Regions from separate parts of the Cloacibacterium caeni genome, predicted to be linked through region 2. Evidence: riboswitches for the same ligand, from Rfam matches in the RefSeq annotation. Region 2 holds a riboswitch; each other region holds the start of a gene.
The links. Region 2 has a riboswitch for S-adenosylmethionine ahead of KKQ79_RS05180 (Na+/H+ antiporter NhaC family protein). Riboswitches for the same ligand answer to the same signal wherever they lie in the genome.
Positions count from the first base shown of each region.

Region 1 (10,604 bases), 1.7 Mb from region 2:
GTCATGGTGGAAATGCGAAACACGCCAGTAGAAATCTTAAATTTCATCAAAATTTCCCCGAAGCGTTAGTCATTTATATGCAAGGAATTCCCGGAGTTACCAATTCTATTGTAGACAAAGAAGGAAAATACAACGGTTGGCAAATGAATCCAGACGAATTACAAAACCGAGATGTAAAGTTTTTTGATGAAGTTTTTTCTCAAATTTCTAAAAATCACAACATAGATTTAGACAGAACTTATGCAGTCGGACATTCTAATGGTTCTAGATTTGTAAATGTTTTATGGAAAATGCGACCAGAAAAATTTGCTGCATTCGTTATTGTTGCTGGTCCTGGTGGAAATTGGCTAAAATCTGCACCACAAAAATCTGTTTGGATCAGTTTTGGAAAAAATGATAAAATCGTGCCTTATAAAATTCAAAAATTCTCTTCCAAGCAATACTTAAAATTCTTTGAAGCCAATGAAAACACAGCACAAACAGAAGGCGAAATAACCGTTTATCAAACTTCTGAAAACAAAGAAATTATCATAGAAGACCGAAATGCAGGACACGAATTTCCACAAAATTCTATTCCAAAAATGGTAGAATTCTTGAAAAGAAATCACAGATAATTGGTTCAAAAAAGGCTAAACTCTAAGCATTTTCTTAACTTTTAATGATTTAAAATTTTAGAAATACATTATTTCTATAGCAATCACAAAAATATGTTTGTATTTTTGTTGAATAACATTGTATTTATGAAATTCATCAAAAATATACTCACTTATTTATTCATTTTAATTTTCGCCAATCTTTCGGCACAATATTTCCCCAAAAACGCTCCAAAAAATTTAGAGCAAAAAGCCGAAAAATATGCTGATTCTCTGTATCAACAATTGTCTTTAGACGAAAAAATCGGGCAATTATACATTGTAGCTTTGTACAACAATCGTGGAGAAGAAGAAGTTCAGAAAATTAGAAATTTGGTAGAAAAAGAAAAAATCGGTGGATTGATTCTCATGCAAGACAACGCAGAAAAACACATCCAATTACTGAATGAATTTCAAGGGAAATCTAGAGTAAAAATGATGATTGGCATTGATGGAGAATGGGGATTGTTCCAAAGATTTCCTGCTGCTCATAAATTTCCATGGGCTATGACTTTAGGAGCTATTCAAGACAACTCTCTCATTTATGAAATGACTTCTAAAATAGCCGAGGACTGTAAAAGAATGGGTATTTATTGGGATTTCGCGCCCGTTGTAGATGTGAATACCAACCCTTCAAATCCTATTATTGGCAACAGAAGTTTCGGGTCAGACATCAATAATGTGATTGCGAAAGGTTTAGCTTATGCACAAGGTTTACAAGACAATGGTGTTCTCGCTTCTATGAAACATTTCCCTGGTCATGGCGATACAGATACCGATTCTCATTTAGATTTACCAGTGGTTTCGCACAATTTGGAGCGACTCAATTCTGTGGAATTAGCTCCTTTCAAAGCTTTGCTTGATAAAAAAATTGGCGGAGTTATGGTAGCGCATTTATATGTTCCTGCTCTAGAAAAACAATCGGGAATTCCTGCTTCTGTTTCTTATGAAGTCATTACCAATTTGCTCAAAAAATCTTATCAATACAATGGTTTAATTATTACTGATGCTTTGAATATGAACGCTGTAGCGAAAAAATTTCCTGCAGGTGAATTAGATTTGAGAGCTTTCAAAGCGGGAAATGACATCATGCTTTTTTCACAAGACGTTCCGAACGGAAAAGCTTTGATAAAATCAGCTTTAGAAAAAGGAGAAATCTCCGAAAACCGTCTCGCAGAAAGTGTAAAGAAAATTCTGAAAACCAAATATTTATTAGGACTTCAAAATTTAAAATCCATAAACTCTGAAAATATTAATGAAGATTTAAACAACGCTTCTCACGCAGAACTTTCAGAAAAATTATATTCCAACGCAATAACTTTATTGAAAGACGAAAAAAATCTTTTGCCTTTAAGTTGCACCGAAACCTATTATTATCTTCCTTTGGAAGAAGCGCCGTTTCAGAATTTTATAGAAAATTTAAATTTAGGAACTACTGTAAAACTCATTTCAAAAAATGAAATTGCTCAAATTCCAGAAAATTCTACGGTGATTGTTGGTTTTCACAAAGACAATTCTACGGCTTACAAACCGTACAAAATTTCGCAAGAAAGTAAAAATATTTTAGCAGAATTAAACAAAAAACAAAATGTAATTTTAGACGTTTTTGGTTCGCCTTACGCTTTGAAAGATGTTGATATTTCTAAAATTTCTACGGTTTTGGTAAGTTATGAAAACAATGATTTGTCTATGAAAGCTTCTGCAAAAGCACTTTTAGGAAAAACAAAAATTTCTGGAAAGTTACCAGTTATTGTCAATGAAAATTTAAAAGCAGGAAGCGGAATTGAGAAATAAAAAAAGTTTAACCGCAAAAGCATCAAAAGAAATGATTGAAAACAAGTATTACAAAAGTAAAAAAAGAAAAACCGATCCTTTTTTTACTTTTGATTAACTCAAAAATTTATATAGCTTTTGTTCCTTTTATGGTTAAAAAAATATAATAAATTTAAAAACAGAAACGGAAAACTTCGTTTCAAAAAAATAAAATGAAAATAGGAATCCTTTGTTATCCAACATACGGTGGTAGCGGAATCGTAGCCACAGAACTCGGAATGTCTCTTGCCAAAAAAGGTTATGAAGTGCACTTTATTTCCTCTGAATTACCTGCAAGATTAGACATGACAGACCCAAACATTTTCTTCCACAAAGTAAATGTACAAACCTATCCTTTGTTCAAACATCAACCGTTTGATATTGCGCTTTCTTCCACGATTTATCAAGTGGTGAAATTGTACAAATTAGATATTTTGCACGCGCATTACGCCATTCCTTATGCTTATGCTGCTTTTTTCGCCAAGCAAATGCTAAAAGAAGAAAATGCTGATATTCCGTTAGTTACAACGCTTCACGGAACAGACATCACTTTGGTTGGTCAACACCCGAGTTACAAACATGCGGTAGAATTTTCCATCAATCAATCAGATAAAATTACTACGGTTTCTGAAAGTTTGAAAAGTGATACTTTGAAATTTTTTAAAATAACCAAAGATATTGAAGTCATCACCAATTTCATTGACAATACAGAATTTGAAGATTTAAAAACTTGCCAAAGAAATCATTTTGCCAATGAAGATGAAAAAATTCTGATTCACGTTTCCAATCTTCGTCCTGTTAAGAGAATTAAAGATGTTTTAGAAATTTTCAACAAAGTTGAAAAATCGGTAAAATCTAAATTATTGATTTTGGGAGACGGTCCAGATGTAGAAGTCATCAATGAATTCATCAATGAAAATCCGCACCTCATCAATAAAATTAAACTTCTCGGAAAAGTAGATAATTTATATCAAATTCTGAAGTTTGCAGATGTATTCTTATTGCCTTCTGAACAGGAAAGTTTCGGTTTGGCAGCATTAGAAGCAATGGCCGCAGAAACACCAGTAATTTCGAGTAATGCAGGTGGAATACCAGAGGTAAACATTCAAGGAGAAACCGGATTTTTAGCAGAAGTAGGAAATGTAGAAGCCATGGCAAGTTATGCAATAAAATTGCTTTCAGACGATAAACTTCTCGCAGAAATTAAGAAAAAAGCTAAAGCAAGAGCATTGGAATTTGACTTGGTCAATATTCTTCCGATTTATGAAAAAATGTATGAAGAAACACTAGAAGAATTTCATAAAATGGCTTAACAATCATTCTCGCAGATTCTACAAAAAGTAAATCTGCGGGAAATAAAACTAAAAAACTAAACCACCATGAACGAAAATTTACTCCAATATCTTTGGAAGTATAAAATATTTTCCAAGTTTGATTTCAAAGATACCGATGGAAACCCAGTCGAAATTCTAGATTTTGGAACATTGAACACCAATTCTGGACCAGATTTTTCTTTGGCAAAAATTAAAACGAAAAACATCGTTTTAGCAGGAAACATAGAAATTCATGTGAAATCTTCGGATTGGTATTTTCACAATCATGACCTTCAAAAAGACTATCAATCAGTAATTCTGCATGTAGTTTATTTTAACGACACAGATGTTTCTGAACTCAAAGAAGCTGGAATTCCTACTTTAGACCTGAAAGATTATATTAACGAGGAAATTCTTGCCAAATATCAAACTTTAGAAAACCAATATCAGTTCATTCCTTGCGAAAGCATCTTTGATGCTTCTAAAATTCCATTTCTTTTTTCAGAAGAGACTTTACTCAAAAAATTAGATGAAAAATCTATAGAAATTGAACATCTTTTGGCTCAATCTAAAAATAATTACGAAGCTGTTTTATTTCAAAAACTAGCCTACAGTTTTGGATTAAAAGTAAATGCAGAAATTTATCAAAATATTGCAGAAAATATTGATTTTAAAATCGTTCAGAAGATTTCTCAGAATCGATTTCAGTTAGAAAGTTTCCTTTTCGGGAAAGGAAATTTATTAGAAAAAGAAACCGAAACAAATCAAAAATGGAAGAAAGAATTTGATTTTCTGAAAACAAAATTTAAAATTTCAGAACAAACTTTTCCAGTAAAATTTATGCGGTTAATGCCTCCTTCTTTTCCAACGATTCGGCTTTCTCAGTTGGCGATGCTGTATCATCTTCAGCCCAATTTATTTTCTAAAATTTTAAAGGCTAAAAATATTCAGGAATTAAAATCACTTTTCGAAAAAGTAAAAACTTCAGAATTTTGGGAAAATCACTACACGTTCGAAAAAACTTCCGAAGAAAAAATAGAGAAAAAATTGTCTGACGATTTCATAGAAATTCTTCTCATCAATGCAGTTTTGCCTATTATTTACACATATTTTAAAAATATAAATCCCGAAAAAACTGACCAAGTTATAGACTTTTACAAAAATTTGAACCCTGAAAAAAATTCTATCATCTCTTCATGGAAAAAACTGAACGTAAAATTTAGTTCAGCATTAGAAACCCAAGCGTTTTTGTATCATCATAAACATTTATGTTCATACAAAAACTGCTTGAATTGTAATATTAGCTTGAAAATTTTAAAAGATTAATTTTTGACTTTTTTACTTCAATCTTATAGGAAGAAAATCAAAAAAATCTAATTTTTCAATTTAGGGTGTATTAATTTGGCAACGGTAGAAGTCCAACCAGTTTGGTGAGAAGCTCCTACTCCACGACCATTATCTCCATGAAAATATTCGTAGAACATCACGTAATTTTTGAAATGTTCGTCATGGTTTAATTTATCTACGTTTCCATTAAAAGCACGATTTCCGTCTTTGTCTGGCAAGAAAATATTGCACAATCTTTGACTCAAATGATCTGCCACATAATTTAGATTCTGATAATTCCCACTTCCCGTAGGAAGCTCTACTTTCAAACTTTCGTCGTAATAAAAATAAAATCGCTGAAGACTTTCTACGATTAAAAAATTAATCGGGAACCAAATCGGGCCTCTCCAATTGCTGTTTCCGCCAAACATTCGACTATCACTTTCGGCAGGCGTATAATGCACAACGTGATTGATGCCATTAATTTCTAATTGAAACGGATTTTTTTCATATACTTTTGACATCGAACGAATTCCAAATTCACTTAAAAATTCTTTTTCGTCTAACATTCTATTCAGAATTTTGGTCAATCTCGTTTTTCTCAAAATACTCATGAGATGTTTTCTTCCTTTTCCTTCTACATCCCAATGCGAAACCAATTTGGCAAGTTCAGGTTTATTTTTTAGAATCCAGTCCATTCTTTCGGTAAAATTAGGCAGTTTTTGAAGCATTTCGTGTTCTATTACTTCTACCGCAAACATTGGAATGAGGCCTACAATACTTCTTAATTTTAGAGAAATTCCAGTTCCGTCGCTAAGTTGCAATACGTCATAGAAAAATCCGTCTTCTTCGTTCCAAAGTCCATTTTTTCCTTCGCCAAGATTTCCCATAGCTTCTGCAATGTAGAGATAATGCTCGAAAAATTTAATCGCCATATCTTCATAAACTGGATTATACAATGCCAATTCCATAGAAATTCTCATCATATTCAGGGCAAACATCGCCATCCAAGAAGTTCCATCAGCTTGTTCTAGATATTCTCCATTTTTGAACTGCATATTTCTGTCAAAAGCACCAATGTTATCCAATCCAAGAAATCCACCTCCGAAAACATTCTTTCCGTTTTTATCTTTTCGGTTTACCCACCACGTAAAATTGAGCAATAATTTCTGAAAAACACTTTCTAAGAAATGAATATCTGGTTTTCCATTGATTTTTTCATCGATTTTAAAAACTCTAAAAGTGCTCCATGCGTGAACTGGCGGATTGACATCTGAAAAATCCCATTCATACGCTGGAAGCTGACCGTTAGGATGCATGTACCATTCTTTGGTCAATAATTGCAATTGATTTTTGGCAAAATCTGGGTCTAAAATACTAAAACTCACACAGTGAAAGGCTAAATCCCACGTTGCAAACCACGGATATTCCCATTTATCTGGCATAGAAATAATGTCTTTGCAATTCATGTGTTTCCATTCTACATTTCTTACATGATGTTCAAAATTCCTTTCCACAGGGAAATTTGGGTCGCCATTTAACCATTTTCCAACTTTATAATGATAAAATTGTTTGTTCCAAAGCAATCCTGCAAAAGCTTGTCGCTGCACATTTTTTTCATCTTCGCAGTTAAATTCTTTTTGAATTTCGTCATAAAATTCATCCGATTCTTTTTTTCTTACTTCAAAAACCTCATCAAAATCAAAAAAAGCGTTCTCCATTTTATGAGGAGACATTCTGAAGTCAAAAGTTTTAGTTTCTCCTCCTTCTAATTCTGTATCTATTACAAAAGCAGCTTTAGTCCCGAATTTTTTAGGATTCACCGTGTTTTTTTGATGAACGATATGATGGTTAATTCCATCTTTAAAGTATTTATTTTCAGATTTTTTCCCGAATAATTTTTCGGTATTGGTTTCATTTTCACAGAAAAGAATTTTCACGGATTTGTCCCGAGAATAAAGCTTTTTCATTCCCAAACTCTCATGTTCTATTTCTATCTGTCCACGATGGCGCGTTGTAAAATTAGGTTTATAAGAATTATAACCCCAACTCCAATTATTTCTGTACCAAAGTGTGGGGAGAATCACCAAAGGTGCTTTTTCTATATTTCGGTTGGTGACAGTAACTCTGATTAAAATATCATCATGGTGAATTTTGGCATATTCTATAAAAATATCGAAATATTCATTTTGGTCAAAAATTCCCGTATCTATAATTTCATATTCTGTTTCCTTATTGCTTCGTTCTGCATTTGTCTTGATTAAATCTTCGTAAGGAAAGGCATTCTGCGGATATTTGTACACCATTTTCATGTAAGAATGAGTAGGCGTATTGTCTAAATAATAGAAAATTTCTTTAATGTCTTCGCCATGATTTCCTTGATGGTTGCTCAATCCAAAGAAACGTTCTTTAACCATTTTATCCTTTTTATTCCAAAAAGAAAAAGCGAAGCACAAACGTTGTTTGTCATCAGAAATTCCCGCGATTCCTTCTTCTGCCCATCTGTAAGTTCTGCTTTCTGCATCATCATGACCAGTTGCTCCCCAAGTATTTCCATCAAAGGAATAATCTTCTCTTACGTTTCCCCACTGTCTATTGCTTACATAAGGTCCCCAAGTTCTGTAATTTATATCTTGTAATCGTTGTTTTTCAGCATTCATAACCATTATTTTTTAAAATAACATGATGCGAAGTTAGAAAAAAATAAAAACTATGAAATTTCATTTAGATTAATTTTTTCAATGACAATTTCTTATTGTGAAAAAAATGATATAGCTTTGCAAAAGATTTGTTCTTTCATATAATCGAAATGTTATCAAGAAAGGTGGAGAGATTAGACTCTGTGAAACCTTGGCAACCTATCGCGTTTCTAAAACGAGAAAAGGTGCTACATTCTACTCATTTTTGGGATAGATAACACATAAAAACAGTTGATTCCCTCAACTTTTCTTATAGCATTTCATTTTTTAATCACATTGAAATGCAAAATAGCGACATACTTTATCAAAATTTACAGCAAAGAATCCTTGTTCTAGACGGAGCTATGGGAACTATGCTTCAGCGATATCAGTTTACAGAAGAAGACTATCGTGGCGAGAGATTTAAAAACTGGGAATCTCCATTGAAGGGAAATAATGATTTACTTTCTCTTACTCAGCCTCATGCTATAGAAGAAGTACACAAAAAATATTTAGAAGCTGGTGCAGACATCATCGAAACCAATACTTTTTCTGCGACTACCATTGCAATGGCAGATTACCATATGGAAGATTTGGTGTACGAACTCAATTTTGAATCTGCAAAAATTGCAAGAAAAGTTTGTGATGAATTCACAGCTATAACTCCAGAAAAACCAAGATTTGTAGCAGGTTCTATTGGCCCTACTAATAAAACCGCATCTCTTTCTCCGGATGTAAATGATCCTGGTTATAGAGCCATTACTTTTGATGAGTTAAGAATTGCTTACAAACAACAAGCAGAAGCACTTTTAGATGGCGGTTCTGATATTCTTTTAGTAGAAACTATTTTTGACACTTTAAATGCTAAAGCTGCACTTTTTGCCATAGACCAAATTCAGGAAGAAAGAAAAATTCAGATTCCAATTATGGTTTCTGGAACCATTACTGACGCTTCAGGAAGAACTTTGAGCGGACAAACTGCTGAAGCATTTTTGGTTTCAATATCTCATCTTAACTTATTGAGTGTAGGATTTAACTGTGCTCTAGGAGCGAAACAATTGACGCCTTATTTAGAAACCATTTCTAATAATTCTGAATTTTACATTTCTGCTTATCCAAATGCTGGTTTACCGAATGCTTTTGGGCAATATGATGAATCTCCAGAATTTATGGCAGAACAAATCCGTGAATATGCAGAAAAAGGATTGGTAAATATCGTGGGTGGTTGTTGCGGAACAACTCCTGACCACATTGCTGCAATCGCAAATATTGTTAAAAATTATCAACCAAGAAAGTTGTCAGTTGTCGGTTGATGGTTATCGGTTTAAAAAAATATTGATGAAAAAAGAATACACAGAACTAGAAGTTTGGATTGAAGCCAGAAAATTGGTCAATATGATTTATGAAAAAACTAAAAATTTTCCAAAAGAAGAAATTTATGGACTTACAAACCAAATAAGAAGATGTTCAATTTCAATTCCTTCTAATATTGCAGAAGGATTAGGAAGAAGAACAGCACAAGATACCATTCAATTTTTGCATATTTCAAGAGGTTCGCTTTATGAATTAGAAACTCAAATTTATTTAGCGTTTGATCAAAAATATATCAATGAAATAGATTTAGAAACTTTTTTAAATCAAATACTTGCTTGTAAAAAATTATTAAACGGATTTATTAACTATTTTAAAAGTCTACAGAATGGAAACTAATCCGATCCAAAAATTCCGACAACCAACAACCAACAACCGACAACTAAAATTATCTGGTCTAGAACCTTTAATTATAACTCCAGAATCCAATTTTATCAATATTGGAGAAAGAACCAATGTAGCAGGTTCTAAGAAATTTCTCAGATTGATTAAAGAAGAAAAATTTTCTGAAGCTCTAGATATTGCTCGTCATCAATTAGAAGGAGGCGCACAGATTTTAGACATTTGTTTTGATGATGGACTTTTAGACGGAAAATATTGCATGGTTAAATTCTTGAATTTAATCGCCTCAGAACCTGATATTTCCAGAATTCCAATGATGATAGATTCTTCAAAATGGGAAATTTTAGAAGCTGGTTTGCAAGTGGTTCAAGGGAAATGTGTAGTAAATTCCATCAGTTTAAAAGGTGGTGAAGAAGAATTTATTCGTCAAGCCAAAGCCATCAAAAGATATGGTGCCGCAGTAGTTGTAATGGCTTTTGATGAAAATGGACAAGCCGATAATTACGAACGCAGAATAGAAATCTGTAAAAGAAGTTATAAACTGTTGACGGACACAGTCCGTTTTCCTGCGGAAGATATTATTTTCGACCTCAATATTTTTCCAGTGGCAACTGGAATGGAAGAACATCGCAGAAACGCATTGGATTTCATTGAAGCAACAAAATGGGTTCGTGAAAACTTGCCATATGTTTCGGTTTCGGGTGGTGTTTCTAACGTTTCGTTTTCGTTTAGAGGAAATGATACGGTAAGAGAAGCAATGCACTCGGTTTTCCTCTATCACGCCATCAAAGTGGGAATGAATATGGGAATTGTAAACCCTGCAATGCTAGAAATTTACGACGAGATTCCTAAAGATTTGTTGGAGCTGGTAGAAGATGTAATGCTGGACAGAAGAGATGATGCTACGGAAAGATTATTGGATTATTCTGAAAAACATAAATCCGTAAAAAAAGAAAAAGTAGAAGATTTAGCATGGCGAAATCAGCCTTTGCAAGACAGAATTACCCATTCTTTGGTAAAAGGAATTGACCGTTTTATTGAGGAAGATGTAGAAGAAGCCCGAATAATTTCGGCAAAACCTTTGGATGTTATCGAAGGAAATCTAATGACGGGAATGTCTGTAGTGGGAG
Region 1 covers NZ_OU015319.1:2,801,899-2,812,502, reverse strand. The annotation lists gene KKQ79_RS13070 (CE1 family esterase) at 1-614, shown strand, start outside; gene KKQ79_RS13065 (glycoside hydrolase family 3 protein) at 741-2,426, shown strand; gene bshA (N-acetyl-alpha-D-glucosaminyl L-malate synthase BshA) at 2,618-3,757, shown strand; gene KKQ79_RS13055 (DUF2851 family protein) at 3,824-5,083, shown strand; gene KKQ79_RS13050 (MGH1-like glycoside hydrolase domain-containing protein) at 5,131-7,743, opposite strand; SAM riboswitch class I at 7,893-8,003, shown strand; gene KKQ79_RS13045 (homocysteine S-methyltransferase family protein) at 8,064-9,074, shown strand; gene KKQ79_RS13040 (four helix bundle protein) at 9,100-9,471, shown strand; gene metH (methionine synthase) at 9,461-10,604, shown strand, end outside.
Region 1: it holds a riboswitch for S-adenosylmethionine, as region 2 does, so the genes downstream of both, KKQ79_RS13045 (homocysteine S-methyltransferase family protein) here and KKQ79_RS05180 (Na+/H+ antiporter NhaC family protein) in region 2, are expected to answer to the same signal.

Region 2 (10,604 bases):
TGACCAATCATCGTCGCAGCGTTGATTTTATCTCTGTAAGGACCAGCCAATAAATCAGCCGCTTTTAAGAAAATAGAAGCTCTTTGCTCCCATGGTAAATTGGCCCATTCTGCTCTTGCCTTCAGACAAGAATTGATGGCATCATCTACATGTTGTTTATTTCCTTTGTGGTAATATCCTAAAGTGTGTTGATGATCTTGAGGAGAGTGTAGTGATACTTTTTCACCAGTTTTCACTTCTTTTCCGTCAATAACCATAGGGATTTCTACTTCTTCTGACCACATTTTTTGGTAAGTAGCAATCAGTGATTTAATCTCTGCAGAACCAGGAGCATAGCTTCTTACAGGTTCGTTTTTAGGAGTAGGAACTTGCGAAATTGCGAATGACATATAATTAGATTTAAATATTTAACAATTTAAAAAATGAAAAGATTTCACTTTTTTACAAAAATACAATATAAACCCTCTCCAACCAAAACACTTCTGTTACATTTCATGGAACTATTAGAAAATAAGTCTGATAGACAAATAAAATAAAAACATTTCTCACAATTCTATAATTTTGCTTCACTGATTTTTACCGAAATTTGTAGAAAAATAAATACAATGAAAATCATAAAAGGATTTGCCATCATGGCAGTAGTAGCCATCATTTTTACTTCTTGTGTAGGAATTCCAGAAGGAGTAACTGCTGTACAAAACTTTAACAAAGATAAATATCTGGGCAAATGGTATGAAATCGCTAGGTTTGATTTCCGTTTCGAAAGAAACTTAGACAATACCACAGCGCAATATTCCATCAATCCTGATGGAAGCATCAAAGTACTGAACCAAGGGTACAACTATGTGAAAAAAGAATGGGATTCTGCCGAAGGAAAAGCCAAATTCATAGGCTCTGAATCTGAAGCGAGACTGAAAGTTTCTTTCTTTGGGCCATTTTATGCTGGGTATAATGTGGTAGATATTGACGAAAATTATCAGAATGCCCTTATTTACGGGAATTCTACAGAATACATGTGGATTCTATCTAGAAATAAAACCATAGACGAAGCCACCAAAAAAAGATTCGTCGAGAAAGCAAAAAAAGACGGTTTCGATGTTTCAAAACTCATCTGGGTAAATCACAACAAAGACTAAATTCATTTCAATAACAAAAAAACTCGAGACTAGAACTCGAGTTTTTTTAATGATATGTCTTGTCCTGAAAAAAGTTGACTAAAAACTACTTAATATGTCAACAAAAAAGAAAATTTCAAAAATTCCAATTGCCCCACAAATTTATAGCGAAGCATTTAAACGTCAAGTTGTAAGTGAATTTGAGAGGGGTTTATTTACAAAAGCAGAACTTCGAAGACGTTACAATATTCTAGGCAATAGTTGTCTACCAAGATGGTTAAAAAAATATGGTAAATTTACCTATGAAGATAAATTAACTATTGGTCGTCCTATGAAAGATCCTCAACAACAGCGTATAAAAGAGCTAGAAGCTCAATTAGCAAAAAAAGAAGAAGAATTAAAAGTATTTAAACGATTTATTGAAATAGCTGAACGTGAGCTTAAAATTGATATTGTAAAAAAGTCTGGTTCCAAACAGTCGAAGAAATAAATGTAAATAGTTCATTGACTATTTATGAGTTATGCGAACTGTTTGGATACACAAAACAAGCATTTTACAAGCGAAAGAAAAACGTTAGAACACCTAAATACAACTCAGAATTATTACGAAGTTTAGTCGTTACTATTCGTAAGCAATTACCCCGAACAGGTGGCAAGAAACTTTATGTAATGTTACAAGATGAATTTACAAAACATCATATATCAATTGGTCGAGATAATTTCTTAGATTTTTTAAAAGCAGAACATTTACAAGTACCTAAAGTTCGAAGATATTACAAAACAACAAACTCACGACATTGGATGAAACGCTATCCAAATTTAATTAGCAATTTAGTACTTAACAGACCTGAGCAAGTTTGGGTTGCTGATATAACTTATTTACGAACAAAAGAGAAAACATACTATTTGCATTTACTCACTGATGCTTGTTCCAAGAAAATCGTTGGTTATCAACTGTCAGATAATTTAATGAGTTCAACTACAGTAAAAGCTTTAGAAATGGCTTTGATTAACAGGGAAACAAAAAATCAACTCATTCACCATTCTGATAGAGGTTTACAATATTGTAGTAAAGAGTATACCGAATTGTTAAAGAAAAACAATATTTTAATTAGTATGACGCAAGAATACGATCCATATGAAAATGCAGTAGCAGAAAGAGTAAATGGAATTTTAAAAGAAGAATTTGGTTTACATGAAATATTTGAAAACTATCAAAATTTAAACAAACAAGTTACACAAGCCATAACTTTATACAACAATTTTAGAATACATATGTCAATTAATATGATAACTCCAAACCAAGCACATCAACAAAAAATAATACATTTAAAACAATGGAAAAAAATAAATCGTAACAGAATTAATTCTGCTACGATTTAACTATATTTGAATTATTAACGAGTCAACCTTTTTTAGGACAACTCAATATTCTTTTTCTTATATCTTTGTTTACACAAAAAAGAAAGGCAGGATAAGCAATTATCCTGCCTTTATCTTGCCATTGTTTTGCAAGTATTGTACTCTTATTTCAGAGGTTTATTGGGAGTAATAAAATCAATAGATTTTTCAAACTCTTCTAAAGTAATCTGATGATACTGACAAAACTTGATTACAGGTAATGGTCTTTTTGGAGGAATATTATATTCCAACTTAAGTTCTAGCAAGTATTTTCTTGCTGTACGCGGTGAAACATTGTGGAACACTTCTAAATGTTTCGGACTGATGAAGAGAATTTTCTTTTTCATGACCTTTTTAGTTGCTTGGATTTTACTGAATATTTGTTGTGAGTTTGAAAAATGTTTAATTCTGTATGCATAGGTTTTAATATTTAAATTGTTAAAAATTAATTTTAGATTGACTAGATTTCTTACGGGATCTTTGTTTCTGTATTTTTTCATTGTATTGGTATTTTTAGGATTAAAAAATTATTGAGCTAAGGTATATAAGGGGTTCTCTAAAAACTGTAACATTAAAACGAAAAGAAAAAGTCAATTTTTTCGTGGTGTTATTATTGACAGAATCGGTATTATGTTTAGATTTTTTTCTTTATGACAGGTACAGCCTTTTAGAAAAGAATTAATTTTCGGTTTTAGGTTTTTGTAAATATTCATTTTGCTTTATTATTATTCAAATTTCAGGATGTAGAAATAAAATTCTGTGACGCATTTTTTCTCATGTTTATTTTCGTTTCAAATATCTTTTTATGTCTTTATTCGTAAAAGGACACCTTTCTACATTTCCTTAAAACTATTATGAATAAAGAGGTTTGTAGATTTTTGCACGAAGTTAGGGGGGCTATAAAACAAAAACTGTAACATTAAAACGAAAAGAAAAAGTCAATTTTTTCTAGCTCTGCCTTCGACAGGCTCAGGCAACGGGATGAGAAGTGAGAATGTGCCTTCGTGAACTTCGTTCGCAGACCTTCAGTCTGTGCTCAGGCAACGTGTAATAGAAGAATTGGTGATTTCTACAGGCTCAGGTAGCGAGAGTAACACGGGTGATTTCATGAACTTCGTTCGCAGATCTTCGGTCTGTGCTCAATCACCGAGAGTAGAAATAAATATAAAGGGTGGTTGAGTCCTAGTCTAAGGCACTGATTTAGAAAAACAATCCTGATTTCGGCAAGCAAAGTAAGCTTGGTAGGGATTTTTCTGTCTCTAGATTTGATAAACTTAGTTATTTATAAATTTATTTTTGCCTACGAGAAAATGTTTTAAATCCATTTTTTTGGCTCTTTTTTTTACAATTAAAGTTTGAGATTAAATTTAATTGGTAGTTTGTTTTAATACTTTGGAAGGTTTTAAGGATTGAAAAAAAAGACTATTCTCTAAAAACTAAGATTTCAGTTAAAAGTTTCATTTTCCGCTAAAAGTTGATTTTATGACTAAAAGTATTGTTTTCGGCAAAATGTGCTGAATTCGGTTCTTTTCGGCACTCTTGTTTTGGAAATCTTTTTTAGAGCCTCTACATTTGTCTTGCATTCTTAGGGTAAGGATGTAGAAAAGAGATCTTTTGGAAGATATTTTATCGGCAAGTAATATTTACTAGGATAGAGTTAGCGCGCTTTATTTATAGCTTTATTTGAAAAGAATACAACTTGTTTTTTCGCGAAGTCCAATTTTTCTTTTTTCTGATTAATTTATTTAAAAATTTCAAATTATGGCTAAATATAACGGCTTAATAACCATAGAAGGACAAATAGATGGTCTTTCTTTCTATAAAACTGCAGACGGAACATTTGTAAGAAGAGCTGGCGGAGTGAAAAAAAGCAGAATTATGAATGACAGTAATTTTGCAAGAACGCGTGAAAACATGAGTGAATTTAGCGAAGTAGCTAAATCTAATAAGCTCATGCGCAATAGTTTTGGGTATTTACTAGAGAAGTATAAAGACTCTAAAATGCAGGCAAGACTGACTTCTAAACTGTATGAAGTTCTAAGGAATGATACTGTTTCTGATAGAGGTGAGAGGAGTATTGCTATAGGAATAGGAACAGAAGGAGGAGTAGATGTAATGAGAGGTTTTGATTTTAATGCAAGAGCTTCGTTGAGTTCTGTTCTATTTGATGGATTTACCTTAGATATGGAAGCATCTACTTTGACTTTAACAGATGTAGTACTGGGTAGAGGTTTAAAGTTTCCAGCTGCAGCTACAGATTTCAATATCCGATTGATTGAAAGTGTTATCCGATTTGAGGGAGGGAATTTTGAAACCCATGAAAGTAATGTAGTTACGGGTAAAACTTATGGCACAACGCTGAATGGTGTTTTGAGTTTTGAAAGCCCTCTCACTATGCAGGGACAGCGATACTTTTTACTTGTAATAGAATATCTACAAGAAGTAAATGGAAATCTATATCCTCTCAATAATGGTGCATTTAATGTGGTCAATTTGTTGGATATGGTTTAGTAACACTGAATAAAGTGATTAAGAGACTGTCTAATTAGGCAGTCTCTTTTTTAATATCGCATTTGAACATTATGATTCTTTAAATATTTTCAAGAGTTTGAGGTATAAAAACGGGAACGGGAAAGGAAATTTTTATTCTTTAATTTTTAGAAATCAGGGAGTTAAAAGGCTGTGTTGATGGTCTATGAGGGCGATTGATAGATTGTATTTGGTTCGTTGGGAGATAATGATTACTTTTGCCGCCTATTATCAGGAACCTCTACGGGAGGTAGCAACCTGCAACAACAAGCAAGGTGCTAAAGCGATAAGCCAAACTTTTTGGAAAAAATGTTGTCTATCTTTTGTAAAGTTCCTGTGTTAAATTTTTAAATTTTATGAACAATACAAAAGCAAATTTTCTCAGTTTACTTCCTTTTTTAATTTTCGTAGGTACATTTTTAGGTGCCGGAATTGTATTGCAAGATTTTTATGCCTTGCCATCGCCTATTGCCGTGAGTATCGGTATTATTGCCGCCTTTGCCATGTCTAGGTTGCCTCATCAAGAAAAAATAAAAACTTTCTTACACGGTTGTGGGGAATCCAGTGTACTCACCATGTGTATTATTTATCTATTGGCAGGCGCTTTTTCTACGGTAGCACAAGTTTCGGGCAGTGTAGATGCGGTGGTGAATATCGGGCTAACCTATATCTCTGCTGATTATTATGCTCTAGGGATTTTCCTTTTGGCCTCATTCCTTTCCTTGTCTTCTGGAACCTCGGTTGGTGCTATTGTCGCATTAGGGCCTATCGCAATACAGTTGGCTCAAAAAAGTGGAGCAGACCTTAACCTAATTGGGGCAAGTCTTTTGGGTGGTGCTATGTTTGGCGACAATCTTTCGGTGATTTCTGATACTACCATTGCAGCAGCTCAAACGTTGGGCAGCAGCATGAAAGATAAGTTCAGAACCAATTTTTATTTGGCTGCCCCTGCAGTAGTATTAACGGTGGTCATCTTACTTTTTATAGGATTTAGCAATCCTGTCGCACCTATTGCCTATACGCCAACTCCCATTTCTTGGGAACTTATTTTCCCCTATTTGGTGGTTTTGGTTTTAGCCTTTTTAGGGTTAGATGTATTTCTGGTGTTGGTCATCGGGATATTTTTAGCGGGAGCCATTGGTTTGTGGCAAGGGAATCTCACGTGGTTGAGTTTTGCCAAAGCCAGTTATGAAGGCTTCACTTCTATGACCGAAATTTTCCTTTTGTCTTTGCTTACAGGTGGTTTAGCTGCCTTAGTAGAAAAAGCAGGGGGAATTCAATATTTATTGAACAAAATAGAAGCTAAGATTAGCTCTGCCAAATCTGCGCAATTGGGAGCAGGATTGATTACAGGTTTGGTAAATCTCTGTATTGCCAATAATACGGTGTCGATTCTAATCTCTGGGAAAGTGTTGAGACCTATTTCTGAACGTTTTGAAGTTCCAGCCCGAAAGATGGCTTCTGTGATTGATATTTTTGCGTGTATCGTTCAAGGGTTACTTCCTTATGGCGCTCAGGTTTTATTGATTATCGGTTACAGTAAAAATAAAATCAATTATGTGGATATGCTCTCGCATTCTTATTATTTAGGGCTTCTGTTCTTAATGGTGGTGGGTTCTATGTTTTGGGGAAGGTCTAGGAATGTGTTACCTTCGGGAGGCTCAGGTATTTGTTGAGAAAAATTCTTTTCCCCGACCCTAAAGGGTGAAATTTTTCTGTTTGGTTTTGGAGTTTTTATAACACAAAGTTCACGGAGATTTTGTAAAATCATGTCGTTTTTGAGTTCTCAAAGGAACATCAGAGATGTTCTATAGAGTGCACGGATTTTAATGCAATAGAAATAATGTGCCTTCGACTACGCTCAGGCACCGTGTAATAAAAGATTTGGTGGCAGAGCAAAGACTGAAGTTCTGCGAACGAAGTTCACGAAGCCACAGCATCAACAAATAAACTCTGCTTTTCAGATTTAATGTTCTTTTGTCTTGAAACAAAAGAACCAAAAGTTCAAGTCTGGAAATCCTCAGCTAAAAATAAATAACCTTTTCTAAAAACTCTGAAACTCACTCGGCAGAATGCCGAGCTTAAACAGCAGACTTTTTTAACGAAAAGGTTATTCATTTTTTTAACGCTTGCGGTTTCCTAGGACATCAATTAAAATAGGTAATTTTTCAACGTCTATGTTCCTAGGTTAAAAGTTTTAATATCACAAGGTTCACGGAGAGTTGTCGAAATGATGGCGTTTTTGAGTTTTCAAAGGAGCATCAGAGATGTTCTAGAAAGCACACGGATTTTAATGCAATAGAAATCATGTGCCTTCGACAGGCTCAGGCACCGAGATGAGAAGTGAGAATGTGCCTTCGACTACGCTCAGGCACCGAGTGTAGTAATAAATAATACGGTGATTGAGCGGAGTCGAAATCACAGGGAGGAATAAGAACGTGCCTTCGACTACGCTCAGGCACCGAGATTAGAATTGAGAACGTGCCTTCAACTACGCTCAGGCACCGTGTAATAGAAAAATTGGTGGCTGAGCTTGTCGAAGCCACCATTTTAGAAAATTCTTTTTTATTTTTAATTTCCTCTGTAAGTGGAGTAGCCGTAAGGCGATAGGGTGATGGGAACGTGGTAATGTTCTTGGTCTGCCAACTCAAAAACCACTTCTACAAAGGGATAAAAGGATTTTTGTCCTAGACTTTTAAAATACGGTGCGGTGTAAAACGTGAGTTTGTAAATGCCCGTGTTGTTTTTGCCCTCTTGTTTTAAGAAATCTTTTACCCTGCCGTTTTGATCGGTGATTTTTTCTTCTACCAATACCCAATTGTTTTGTGCATCTCTTTTTTGTAAAGTAATTTTTACGTGGGGAGCAGGTTTACCCGTGGAGATGTCTAAAATGTGACTTGAGAGTTGATAGCTGCTTTCTTGAGCATAAACCATAGGTACCATTAAAAACATCATGAGAAATACTAACCAGTTCTTTTTCATTTTTTTTTAGATTTTTATTGTTGAATATTTTTTGTCTTACCCTTACAAAGATGATGCCTATTTATGCCGAATTAACTTCATTTTGATTGATGTTTGCAATGGCATTTATTGTATTATTCTAATGGGAAAGTTTGTGGGTTTTGTGATTGTGGTTTTATTTCTAAATTTTTCATTGGATTTAAGTTGAGAATTACGGTTTTCCTTATTGGTATAAAGATAGGTTTTTGTTATATTTGGGAGAAATAATAAAGTATAGGAAACTAATGGCTAAGAAAAGCACTGTAAAAACTAAATCCATAGAAGAAACGCTTTGGGATTCTGCCAATAAATTGAGAGGTACGGTAGAATCTTCTGAATACAAACACGTAGTATTGGGACTGATTTTCTTAAAATTTGCGAGTGATAAATTTGAAGAGCGTAGAGCGGAACTTATTGCAGAAGGCAAAGAGAAATTTATAGAAATGAAAGAGTTCTACAATATGCAGAACATCTTTTATTTGCCAGAAGAAGCAAGATGGAGCACCATTATCGAACATTCTAAACAGGCAGACATTGCCCTAAAAATAGACACCGCTCTCCACACCATAGAAAAAAACAACCCTGCGCTGAAAGGGGCGCTTCCAGACAATTATTTTTCTCGTCTGAATATGGATGTGAGCAAATTGGCAGCTTTGCTGGATACCATTAACAATATCAATACCTTACAAGATAAGCAACAAGACATAGTAGGAAGAGTTTACGAATATTTTTTGAGCAAATTTGCCCTTGCCGAAGGTAAAGGAAAAGGAGAGTTCTACACCCCTAAAAGTATTGTAAACCTGATTGCCGAAATGATAGAACCTTACAAAGGTATAATCTATGATCCAGCTTGTGGAAGTGGTGGGATGTTTGTGCAGTCTATTAAATTTATAGAAAGCCATCACGGTAATAAAAAGGAAGTCTCTATCTACGGACAAGAATATACAGCTACCACCTATAAACTGGCGAAAATGAATTTGGCGATTAGAGGAATTGCCGCCAATTTGGGAGATGTACCAGCAGATACTTTTGGCAAAGACCAACATCCCGATTTGAAAGCCGACTTCATCATGGCGAACCCACCTTTTAACCAAAAAGATTGGCGAGCAGCCGATGAATTGGTGGACGATGCCCGATGGAAAGGTTATGATGTACCTCCAACCAGCAATGCCAATTATGCTTGGATTCTGAATATGGTAGCCAAACTTTCTGAAAACGGAGTGGCTGGTTTTATCTTGGCCAATGGCGCTTTGAGTGGTGGTGGAACCGAATACGAAATCCGTAAAAAACTGATAGAAAATGATTTGATAGAAGCCATTGTGATTTTACCGAGAAATATGTTTTATACAACAGATATTAGTGTAACGCTTTGGATTCTCAATAAAAACAAAAAAGAAAAAACGGTACAATTGCCTGATGAAGTGCGACAATACCGAAACCGTGAAAATGAAATATTGTTCTTGGATTTAAGACAAAAAGGAATTCCTTTTGAGAAAAAATACACCCAATTTTCTGAGGACGAAATTAGAGAAATTGCAGGAACGTATCACACTTGGCAGTGCCTTCGACAGGATGAGACAACGTCTGAAAACAAGCTGAAAGGTTATGAAGATATCCCAGAGTTCTGTTACAGTGCGACCAAAGAAGAAGTGAAAGCCAAAGATTATTCTCTGGTGCCGAGTAAGTACATTGCTTTTGTAAACCGAGATGAGCAGATAGATTATGAGGATAAAATGAAGGCTTTGCAACAGGATATTACCCAATTATTGCAAGAAGAAGCCCAATCTAAAAAAGATTTGTTGAATGTTTTTAAGGAGTTAGGTTATGCAATCCAATTATAAAAGATTAGGCGATTATATACAAGAAGTAAACATCCGAAACAAAGATTTGAAACAATATCCTTTGTTGGGTGTGAGTATTAAAAAAGAAATGATTATTTCTATTGCTAATACTGTGGGAACAGATATGTCAACGTATAAAATTATCAAAAAAAATCAGTTTGCTTACGGACCAGTAACTTCTAGAAATGGAGATAAAATTTCTATTGCTTTATCTAATGAAGAAAAAGCGTTATTATCCCAAGCTTATGTAGTTTTTGAAACCAATAATCTATTATTACCCGAATATTTAATGATGTGGTTTCGCAGACCTGAATTTGATAGATATGCACGTTACAAATCTCACGGAAGTGCTAGAGAAATCTTTGATTGGCAAGAAATGAGCGAGGTTATGCTCCCCATTCCTTCCCTAGAAAAGCAACAGGAAATGGTAAACGAATACCACACCATACAAAACCGTATTAACCTGAACAACCAACTAATTGCCAAATTAGAAGAAACCGCACAAACGATTTATAAACAGTGGTTTGTAGATTTTGAGTTTCCCGATGAAAACGGTAAGCCTTATAAAAGCAATGGCGGTAAAATGGTTTGGTGTGAGGAGTTGGAGAAGGAAATTCCGGAGGGGTGGGAAGTTGGAAAAATTGGTGATTATTCAAAAGTAAAATCTGGTTTTGCTTTTAAAAGTGACTTGTGGAAGTTAGAAGGAATCCCTGTAATT
Region 2 covers NZ_OU015319.1:1,125,854-1,136,457, reverse strand. The annotation lists gene pruA (L-glutamate gamma-semialdehyde dehydrogenase) at 1-389, opposite strand, end outside; gene KKQ79_RS05200 (lipocalin family protein) at 606-1,136, shown strand; one part of gene KKQ79_RS05195 (IS3 family transposase) at 1,231-1,570, shown strand; one part of gene KKQ79_RS05195 (IS3 family transposase) at 1,570-2,498, shown strand; gene KKQ79_RS05190 (hypothetical protein) at 2,642-3,016, opposite strand; gene KKQ79_RS05185 (hypothetical protein) at 4,278-5,027, shown strand; SAM-I-IV-variant riboswitch at 5,269-5,365, shown strand; gene KKQ79_RS05180 (Na+/H+ antiporter NhaC family protein) at 5,402-6,721, shown strand; gene uraH (hydroxyisourate hydrolase) at 7,617-8,027, opposite strand; gene KKQ79_RS05170 (type I restriction-modification system subunit M) at 8,291-9,886, shown strand; gene KKQ79_RS05165 (restriction endonuclease subunit S) at 9,933-10,604, shown strand, end outside.

Region 3 (10,604 bases), 990 kb from region 2:
GTTCTAATGATTATATTCAATTTTTAAAAATTGCAAGAGGAAGTTTAGCAGAATTAGAAACACAATTTCTAATTTCTAAAAACTTAAATTTTATTTCCGAAGAACAATATCAAGATTTTGATACAAAATTTATAGAAATTGCTAAAATGCTAAACTCTCTTATCACATCAATCCAAAAATCTAATCCCTAACTCCTAAACCCTTTAATGAAAAAAATCGGACTATTTTTCGGCTCATTCAATCCCATTCATATTGGGCATTTGATTTTGGCGAACTATATTTTAGAAAATTCGGATATGGATGAACTTTGGTTTGTAGTTTCTCCGCAAAATCCATTTAAAGATAAAAAATCATTGCTTACAGACCATAATCGTCTTGATATGGTGCAACTTGCAGTGAAAAACTATCCTAAAATGCGAGCTTCTAATGTAGAGTTTTCTTTACCAAAGCCAAGTTACACGATTGATACGCTTACTTATCTCAAAGAAAAATATCCCAATTATTCTTTTGCGCTGATTATGGGCGAAGACAATCTAGACTCGCTTCCTAAATGGAAAAACGCAGAAAAACTGATGTCTGATTATCAAATCATAGTCTATCCCAGAACTTTTGAAGGTGAGAAAAAAGACAGCGAATATTTACAGAGCGAGAACATCAGCATGGTAAATGCACCGATAATAGAACTTTCTGCCACAGAAATTAGAAATATGATTAAAGAAGGCAAAAATGTAAGACCTATGCTTCCACCAGAAGTTTTTGAATATTTAGACGGAAGTAGTTTTTATAAGTAAAATTCATTATTAAATCTTTATTTTTGTACTTCAAATAAAGTAACTCACTACACAATGGAATTCATCGAAAATTTCTTTTTATCCAAATATTCTCAAGAAAAACTCATCAAATGGTTTAGACAAATTTGTATCGCCGAAGCTATTTCTTGGCTTTTGCTTTTCTCTGCTATGATTTGGATTCGTGAGGACAAGGAGGGAATTTTACCCATTATTTACATCAGTGTGATGGGAAGTATTCATGGTTTATTTTTCACACTATACCTGATTTTAGCCTTTCCTTGTAGAAAAATTTATCAGTGGGATGACGAAGATTCTGTATTCGCACTTCTGGCTGCGTTTTTTCCGTTGGCAACGATTTGGATTGACAAAAAACTGGCAAAATTTGAGAGAGAATAAAGATTTGACCTTCAAAATATTATAAAAAGTGGAAAGAAATTTTCACTTTTTTTTGTTTTTTTGATGTAATACTTATTCCATTTAGATTGTCTTATTTCTGAAAGCAATTCATTAACTAAATTTTTATCACTGAAAATCAATAAGTTAAATCAAGTAATAAATTTTATTTACTACTTTGTATTGCATAATACTAAATTAATTATATATCTTTGCAATGTAAATTATTTAACAAAACATACTTCAGCTAAATAGAAGAAAATTTTTTAGAAAAACTTTTAACCATTTAAAAACTAATAACTAAAACTAATAACCAAACTTGAAAAAGTCGCAGTGAAAAAATTAATAACCACAAAAACTAATCACCACACCAAATCACTGAACTAATAACCTACTGCGACTTTTCTTTTTTTCACAACATTTAAACTTAAAAATTACACCATGAGAAAAATATTATTTACCGCCGCACTTCTTACTTCTCTTTTTTCTTATTCGCAAGAAGAAAAAACGAAAGACATAGAAGAAGTAAAAATGACCAAAAAAGTGCTTCAAAAAAAATCTGACAGATTGGTTTTTGATGTAGCAGCATCGCCTATTGCTAAAGGAAATAATGCTTTTGATTTATTGAAAGAAACGCCACTTGTTTCTTCTACCGATGATAAAAACATAAAAATTTCTGGAAAAAGCAATGCTGTAATTTTCATTAATGGTAGAAAATCTAATATGAATGCAGATGCTCTAGAATCTTTTTTGAAAAGTATGCCTGCAGAAAATATTGCAAAAATAGAAGTCATTACAGTACCTGGAAGTGAATATCATGTAGAATCTAGTGATGGCATCATCAACATTATTCTGAAAAAGAAACTCACCGACGGTACAAACGGAAATTTACGATTCGGGAATACTCAAGCCAAAAGAAATAGCCAAAATGCTTCTGCATCTATTAATTTCAGAAAAAATAAGTTAGCAATAAGTTCTAATTTTAACAGCAGAAACACCTTTAGAGACCAACAATACACGCTTAAAAACGGAGATGCTAATTTTAATAACACTTCTGTAGGATACGTAAGAAATAATGATTTAGATTTAGGCGGTTATGTAAATGTAGACTATGACCTTACCGAAAAACAAAACATAGGTTTAAGCTATAATTCTTGGTACAGCGAAACAAAAGACGCACAAAGTAATTTACTGAACACTCTACTCTACCGAGATGATAACAATGTTACTAAAACTACTTATAATAGAGCTGTAAATAATATGAACGCTCGTGATTTTAACAACTCTATCAACTTAAATTATGAAGCAAAATTAGATGACAAAGGAAGCAAAATAAACCTTAATGCAGCTTATCTTAACTTTACTAAAGCTCAACAAAACATTAATGTAACCACTATTACAGACGTTTTAGGGAATAATATTTCAGAAGTAGGAAAATTTAGACAAGAAATTCCTCAAAACATCGATAACCTTTCTACAACACTGGATTTTACAAAAGTTTTTAAAAATTTCACCCTTTCTACTGGTGGTAATTTTAATAAAACCAAAACAGATAATGATACTTACTTAGAAAGATTTCACTATCCTTCGCAAACCTATATTAAAGACATTAATCAAAGTAATCATTTTGTATATGACGAAAAAATAGGAGGTATCTATGCCAATGCAGAAAAAAACTTTGGAGAAAAATTCTCAGCAAAAATAGGAGCTAGATTAGAATTTACAGACAGCTACGGCGAAATTCTAAACACCAATATTAATGTGAAAAGAAATAACACCAATCTGCTCCCTACTGTTAATCTAAATTACACCATCAATAAGAACAACTCTCTTTCTTATGCTTTTACCAGCAGAGTAAAAAGACCTAGCTTCTGGGAAATAAATCCTGAAAGAGTATACCTTACAGAAATTAATTATATACAGAATAATCCTTTTGTAAAAGCTTCTTCTGTATACAACCAAGAATTAATGTACATGTATAAAAATTCTTATTTTTTACAAATTTCAGACTCATATACCAAAGACGCTACCACACAAGTTCCTCTGCAGAGAACCATCAAAAATTCTGACGGAGAAAATGTAAAAGAACTAAGATACATCAGAACCAATTATGGCTCAGAAAATAATTTCTCTGTAAATCTAGGAATGAATAAGAATTTCTTTAACCAAATCTGGACTGCAAATTACGTATTAGGTTTACAAGTAAATTCTTTTAAAGGAACTGTAGACACAGATCCAATTACTGGAGAAAAATTCGCGCCGTTTCACGCAAATGGAAGCATGACTACTCCATTTTTACAACTATCAAACAATATTAGACTCTCATCTAAAAAAGATTGGTTTCTGGGCGTAAATTACTTCTACCTTGGCAAACAGAGAATAGATTTAGGCATTCTAGACCCTATTTCTTCTTTAGACTTCTCTGTGAAAAAAATATGGAATGATTTCACATTTGCGGTAGACTTCAGAGATGTACTTAATACCAATTGGGTTACCATAAACAGCATTCAAACAGATGGAAATTACAACTATATAGACCAAAACCAATACAACAGAAGATTTAACCTCTCTATTACCTATAATTTTGGAAACAAAAAACTGAAAAAGGCCAGAAGCATAGATGGAGCAGCAGATGAAATCAAAAACAGAACAGGAAACTAATCTCACAAAAACCCATCATATTAAACTAAATTTTAATTAAAGAAATCACGAGCAAAATTTTGTTCGTGGTTTTTTTTATTTTTACAACATGATATACAGAAAAGCAACCATTAAAGATATTCCTCTGATACAAGTAGTGAGAAATTCTGTAAAAGAAAATCAACTTTCTAATCCTAACTTAATTCCTGATGAATTGGTAGAAGAGTTTATTACCAAAAGAGGAACTGGTTTCGTGTGCGAAATTGATGATAATATTGTAGGCTTTTCTATTGTAGATTTTATAGAAAATAATGTTTGGGCGCTATTTCTTCTACCCGAATACGAAGGAAAAGGTATTGGCAAAAAACTTCATCAATTAATGCTTGACGAATATTTTAGCAAAACCCAAAAAACCATTTGGCTTTCAACAGAAACAAATTCTAGAGCAGAACTATTTTACAAAAAACAGGGCTGGAAAAACGCAGGATTCCACGGAGAGGAAATAAAATTTGAAATGAGTTTTAAAGATTGGAAAAAATAAAAGCACCGAAAACTTCGGTGCTTCAGTTTATATTTTATTTCTTCGGTAAGAAAACCTCAGCAAGCATGCATCTTGCGCTTCCGCCACCATTTATTTCTATGGTTTCTAGATTAGAATAAATAATTTCATTGTACTTTTTGATAGCTGAAATTTGCTCTGGCGTTAAAGAATTGTAAGCCGTTTCACTCATTACCAAAAACTTTTTGCCATCTTCGTTTTGTACTTGAAGCATATTTCCCGCGAATTGTTGCATTTGATCTTCAGAAATTTCTATAATTTCCTTTCCTGATTCTAAAATCGTATTCACTACGTTCACTCTTTCGGTTTCATCATCAATACAATCTAGGCAAATCACCACAAATTGGTCTGCTACACACATCATCACATTGGTATGATAAATTGGTAATCTTTCTCCATTCGCTGTTTGAAAAGAATGAAAAACAACAGGGGTGTAACCAAATTTCTCACAAAATTCTCTGAACAATTTTTCGTCTAACCTCAGCGAAACAGAACCATACGCTAATTTGTGGTCATGATCGAAAATCATGCTTCCTGTTCCTTCTAAAAATTTTCCTTCTTTTTCTGGCGCCGAAAAATCAATGATTTCTTTTACCTCAAATTTCTCTTGAAGCGTTTCTAAAATATCATTTCTACGTTCCCATCTTCTGTTCACGGCACACATTGGATAGAGAACAACTGTTCCATCTTGGTGCATAGAAATCCAATTATTAGGAAAAATAGAATCTGGAGTATGAGGTTCTAACGTGTCTTTAATCGTCATCACATTGATGCCATGACTTCTTAATTTTTCTGCAAAATTTTGAAACTCTTGCAGTGCTTTTCCTTGCGTTTCAGCATTTTCTGAATTTACTTGGAAATAATTATTCTGTGCCGTTTCTGCATTAAAACCAAATGCAACGGGCTCTATCATTAAAACGGTGTTGGTTGTTTGCATATATTTTTCTTGTCTGCCAAAAATACAAAAAATAAAGCGTCATTTTTCAGAGAAAAACAACGCTCAAGGAAAAAACAAGTTAATAATTATAAAATATCAATCAACACAAATGACACCTCATCTTGATGCTTTGTGAAAACGTCTTTTAGTTGCTGAAAACGAATGCTTCCTACAAAATAAGCATCTTCTCTATTGCCATAAAACTCTTCAATTTCTTCAAAATAATTTTCAAAATTTTGGCTGTCTTTGGCTTTATGTCTAAATAAAACTTTCAAAGGAAAATCTTGAGCCAATTTCAGATTTTCTGAGTTGGCTATTTTCTTGTATTCATATCTGTAATCATAAGCAATGGCTGAAATATCAGACAAAACTGCACTTGCAGTAGGCAATGAACCCGCTCCTCTTCCGTAGAAAAATTGCTTATCGGCAAAAGCGGTTTGTACTTTTACTCCGTTAAAAACATCACTCACTGTAGAAAAAGTATCAGTAGATTTTACAAATTTCGGAATCACAAGTGCGATGACTTCTTCTTCATTTCTTTTTTGAGCGTAAGCCAATAATTTAATTTGTAGATTTTTTTCTTTGGCATATTTGAGTTCTAAATCTCCCAAATTCTGAATTCCCACATTGAAAACTTCTTCTGGCTTCGTGGTAATTCCGAAAGAATGCGTCAATAGAATTTGAAGTTTAGAGCGTGCATCAAAACCGCCTGTATCCAATATAGGATTGCTCTCTGCATAGCCTTTTTCTTGGGCTTCTTTCAGTGCCTCTTCGTAGCTTAAATTATCTTGGAAAGTTTTGGTCAAAATATAATTGGTAGAACCATTTACAATTCCTTGAATAGATTGCAGAAAGTCATTATTGTAATACTCTTCTAAATTTCTAATAATCGGGATACTGCCACAAACTGCCGCTTCATACAAGAAAGGAACCTGATGCTTTTTTTGCAGTTCATGCAATTCTTCGAAATGTTCTGCAATCATTTTTTTGTTCGCCGAAACCACTGCTTTTCCGTTTTCTAACGCAATTTTTACAATTTCAAAAGCTGCATCTGCATCATCTATTAATTCTACGACCAGATTGATTTCTTCATCTTGCAGAATTTCGTTTTTATCATAATGAAAATGCTCTGGCGAAATATTTCTAGGCTTATCTTTATGCTTTACTACAATTTTTTTGATGGTGGCATCTACCGTTTTACTTTTGTGCAAAACATCATAAAGACCAGTTCCTACCACTCCATAACCAAACAATCCTATCGTTAATTTTTTGCTCATTTTTTTAATTTTAATTTTTTGAAAATCATCATTTGTGTTTTCTTATAAGTTGAAATGCTTTTTAAGCAATGTTGAAATCTTATCAGTTTCAATTAAAAAACCATCATGTCCATACAATGAAGAAATCACTTCCAACTTAGCGTTTTTAATATGTTCAGCTATAAATTTTTGCTCCGAAACAGGAAAAAGAATATCGCTATCAATTCCTATCACCAAAGTTTCTGCTGTAATTTGGTTCAAAGCATTTTCTACTGAATTCCTTCCTCTTCCCAAGTGGTGAGAATCCATAGCTTTAGAAAGCATGAAATAACTTTCTTTAGAAAATCTTTTTCTGAGTTTTTCTCCTTGATGTCTTTGATAAGAAGCTGCTCTATATTGTTCTAATTTTTCTTCTTCATCAGTTTGAGTGGCTTCAAAAGTATCATAGTTTCTGTACGAAAGCATGGCGATAGCTCTTGCTGCATCTATTCCGTTTTCGCCTAATTCCAGCGCCATTCTTTGTGCTTCGTTAAAAGCAATTCCCCACGCAGAATGCTTTGCATTGGTAGCAATTACAAATAATTTTTTGATAAAATCTGGTTCTGCAATCGCCCACTCTAAACATTGCATTCCGCCGAGAGAACCTCCTAGAAGCAATTCTATTTCAGAAATTTGTAAAAATTTGGCTAACTCTTGGTGAAGTTTTACCATATCACGAATGGTGATTAATGGAGGTTTTTCTTGTTTTTGGAAACTCGTTCCGTAGCAAGAACCTAAAATATTGGCACAAACTATGGTATATTTTTCGGTGTCTAAGGTTAAATTTTTGCCAATGAAATTAGGCCACCAATCTTGCACATCTGAATTTGCAGTTAAGGCATGACAAATCCAAATCACTTTTTTTTCTGGAGCTAATTCACCAAAAATATGATAAGCAATGTTTACATTTTTTATTTCAGTTCCACTTTCTAGGGCAAAACTTCCTGCCGTAAAATTTTCCAAAATTTTCAAATTTATATTAAAAAAAGATTGTTTTAATCTTAAGTTTTGGCTAAAGCCAGTTGAATTTTTATTTTTTGAAATCGGGCTAAAGCCCGATTCTATTGATAATTTCCGATTTCAGCCTTCCAATTTCTATATTTTAGAGAATGATTGCTCTAAATCTGCGATAATATCATCAATATGTTCTATTCCTACGCTTAATCTAATTTGTCCCGGAGTAATTCCTGCTTTTAATCTTTCTTCATCTGAAAGTTGTTCGTGTGTAGTAGAAGCAGGGTTAATAATCAGCGTTTTAGAATCTCCAACGTTTGCTAAATGCGAAATCAATTGTAAATGATCGATGAATTTTACCGCTGCTTCTTTTCCGCCTTTGATTTCAAAATTAAGTACCCCTCCGAAACCTTTTTTCAAATATTTTTTGGCATTTTCATAATCTGGGAAACTAGGCAAACCTGGATACAATACTTTTTCAACTTTAGGGTGATTTTCTAAAAATTCCGCTAATTTCTGAGCATTTTCTACGGTTCTGTCTACTCTAAGCGATAATGTTTCTAAACCTTGAAGCAATAAAAATGAATTGAATGGAGAAATCGTAGGCCCGAAATCTCTAAGACCTTCTACTCTGGCTTTGATGATAAAAGCAATATTTCCAAAAGGTCCATTAACTCCAAAAACATCTGAGAAAACCAATCCATGATAACCATCTGAAGGTTCAGAAAACTGTGGAAATTTACCATTTCCCCAATCGAAATTTCCTCCATCTATGATGATTCCGCCAATAGAAGTTCCGTGACCGCCAATCCATTTGGTTGCAGATTCTACCACTACATTTGCGCCATGTTCAATCGGTCTAAACAAATAACCACCTGCTCCAAAAGTATTATCTACAATAAGTGGAATATTATGTTTTTTAGCCACTGCAGCGACTGCATCAAAATCCGCAACGTTCAACGTAGGGTTTCCTATGGTTTCTAAATAAATCGCTTTGGTGTTTTGGTTAATGAGTTCTTCAAAACTTTCTGGCTCATCGTCTTTAGCAAATTGTGCTTCGATTCCTAATTTTTTGAAAGAAACTTTGAACTGATTATAACTTCCTCCGTACAAATAAGGCGAACTCACAAAATTATCTCCTGCTTGTAAAATATTGGTAATTGCCAAAAATTGCGCAGCGTGACCAGAAGCGGTAGCCAAAGCAGCTACTCCACCGTGAAGTGCAGCCACACGTTTTTCGAATACATCTGTAGTAGGATTCATGAGTCTGGTGTAGATATTCCCAAATTCTTTTAACCCAAAAAGATTGGCAGCATGTTCTGCATTGTTAAAGGTATAAGACGAAGTTTGGTAAAGCGGCACCGCTCTAGAATTGGTAGTTGGGTCGATTTCTTGACCAGCGTGAAGTTGAAGCGTTTCAAATTTTAAATTGCTCATTTTTTTAATAATTTTTTAATTGTTAAATATTAGAGCAACTTATTTGCAGAAAATTCTTGACGAAAGAGCATAAAAAAACTCTTCCGACAAGTCGAAAGAGTTTTTGATATAGTGTATGACTATTTTAAACTGATTTCAGACTTATCTTTCCCGAATTTCGGGGTTGAATTTGGCACCTTACTCTCATTTCTGTTAGCAGGTTGCCAAGGTTTCGCAGGGTCAATTCCCTCCACCTTTCTTAATAAGTTGCGTGTATAAAGAACGTTTATCGTGGTGCAAATATAAAAACAAGTTTTACAGAAAACCAAATTTTTAGAAGAAAAAAAATATTTTTTTCATTTTAACAAATCATAACCAACTGATTAACAGGTGATTTATTGATTTTTATTTTTAAATCTTTAATCTCAAGATAAGTTTTTTGAAAAATTTATTATCTCATTTTGAGATAATAATAAAAAGTTGTAGTTTTACTGAACCAAAAATTAATTCTTATGTTCAAGAAAATTGCACTTGTTTGCTTAGTCTCGTTAATGAGTTTTCAAGCAAAAGCACAAGAAAAAAAGACACAAATTTATTTAGATGATTCGCAACCTATAGAAGTCAGAGTAGAAGATGCACTTTCTAAAATGACTTTAGAAGAAAAAGTAGCGATGCTTCATGCTCAGTCAAAATTCAGTTCACCAGGTGTTCCAAGATTAGGAATTCCAGAATTTTGGACTACCGATGGACCACACGGAATTCGTCCTGAAGTAAAATGGGATGAATGGGATCAAGCTGGTTGGACCAATGACTCCATCATTGCTTATCCTGCGCTTACTGCACTCTCTGCAACATGGAACAAAAAAATGTCTTGGAATTACGGAAAAGCTCTTGGAGAAGAAGCTCGTTATAGAAAAAAAGATATTCTATTAGGACCTGGTGTAAATATTTACAGAACTCCATTAAACGGTAGAAACTTCGAATATATGGGAGAAGACCCATTTTTATCTTCTAAAATGGTGGTTCCATACATTAAAGGGGTTCAATCTAATGGTGTAGCTGCTTGTGTAAAACATTATGCACTTAATAATCAGGAACAATTTAGACATACCAGCAACGTAATTGTAGATGATAGAACGCTGTACGAAATTTATTTACCTGCCTTCAAAGCAGCTGTACAAGAAGGAGACACTTGGTCTATCATGGGAGCTTATGATATGTACAAAAATCAGTATGCAAGTCAAAATCAATATTTATTAAACGATATTCTGAAAAAAGAATGGGGTTTTAAAGGAGTAGTGATTTCTGATTGGGGCGCTGTAAATGATACCAAACAAGCCATTATGAATGGTCTTGACATGGAATTCGGAAGCTGGACAAATGGACTTTCGGAAGGAACTAGCAATGCTTATGACAATTACTATTTGGCACATCCTTATTTAAAACTCATCAAGTCTGGTGAAGTAGGAACTAAAGAATTGGATGATAAAGTAAGAAGAATCCTAAGATTGGCTTTCTTAACCACAATGAATAAAAACAAACCTTTTGGAAACATTGCTTCTGAAGAACATAGAGCGATTGCCAAAGAAATTGGTGAAGAAGGAATTGTATTGCTAAAA
Region 3 covers NZ_OU015319.1:2,112,966-2,123,569, forward strand. The annotation lists gene KKQ79_RS09785 (four helix bundle protein) at 1-191, shown strand, start outside; gene nadD (nicotinate (nicotinamide) nucleotide adenylyltransferase) at 207-791, shown strand; gene KKQ79_RS09795 (DUF3817 domain-containing protein) at 846-1,187, shown strand; gene KKQ79_RS09800 (outer membrane beta-barrel protein) at 1,626-3,845, shown strand; gene KKQ79_RS09805 (GNAT family N-acetyltransferase) at 3,934-4,365, shown strand; gene ctlX (citrulline utilization hydrolase CtlX) at 4,400-5,320, opposite strand; gene KKQ79_RS09815 (homoserine dehydrogenase) at 5,407-6,597, opposite strand; gene KKQ79_RS09820 (homoserine O-acetyltransferase family protein) at 6,640-7,578, opposite strand; gene KKQ79_RS09825 (O-acetylhomoserine aminocarboxypropyltransferase/cysteine synthase family protein) at 7,711-9,006, opposite strand; SAM riboswitch class I at 9,145-9,254, opposite strand; gene KKQ79_RS09830 (glycoside hydrolase family 3 C-terminal domain-containing protein) at 9,498-10,604, shown strand, end outside.
Region 3: it holds a riboswitch for S-adenosylmethionine, as region 2 does, so the genes downstream of both, KKQ79_RS09825 (O-acetylhomoserine aminocarboxypropyltransferase/cysteine synthase family protein) here and KKQ79_RS05180 (Na+/H+ antiporter NhaC family protein) in region 2, are expected to answer to the same signal.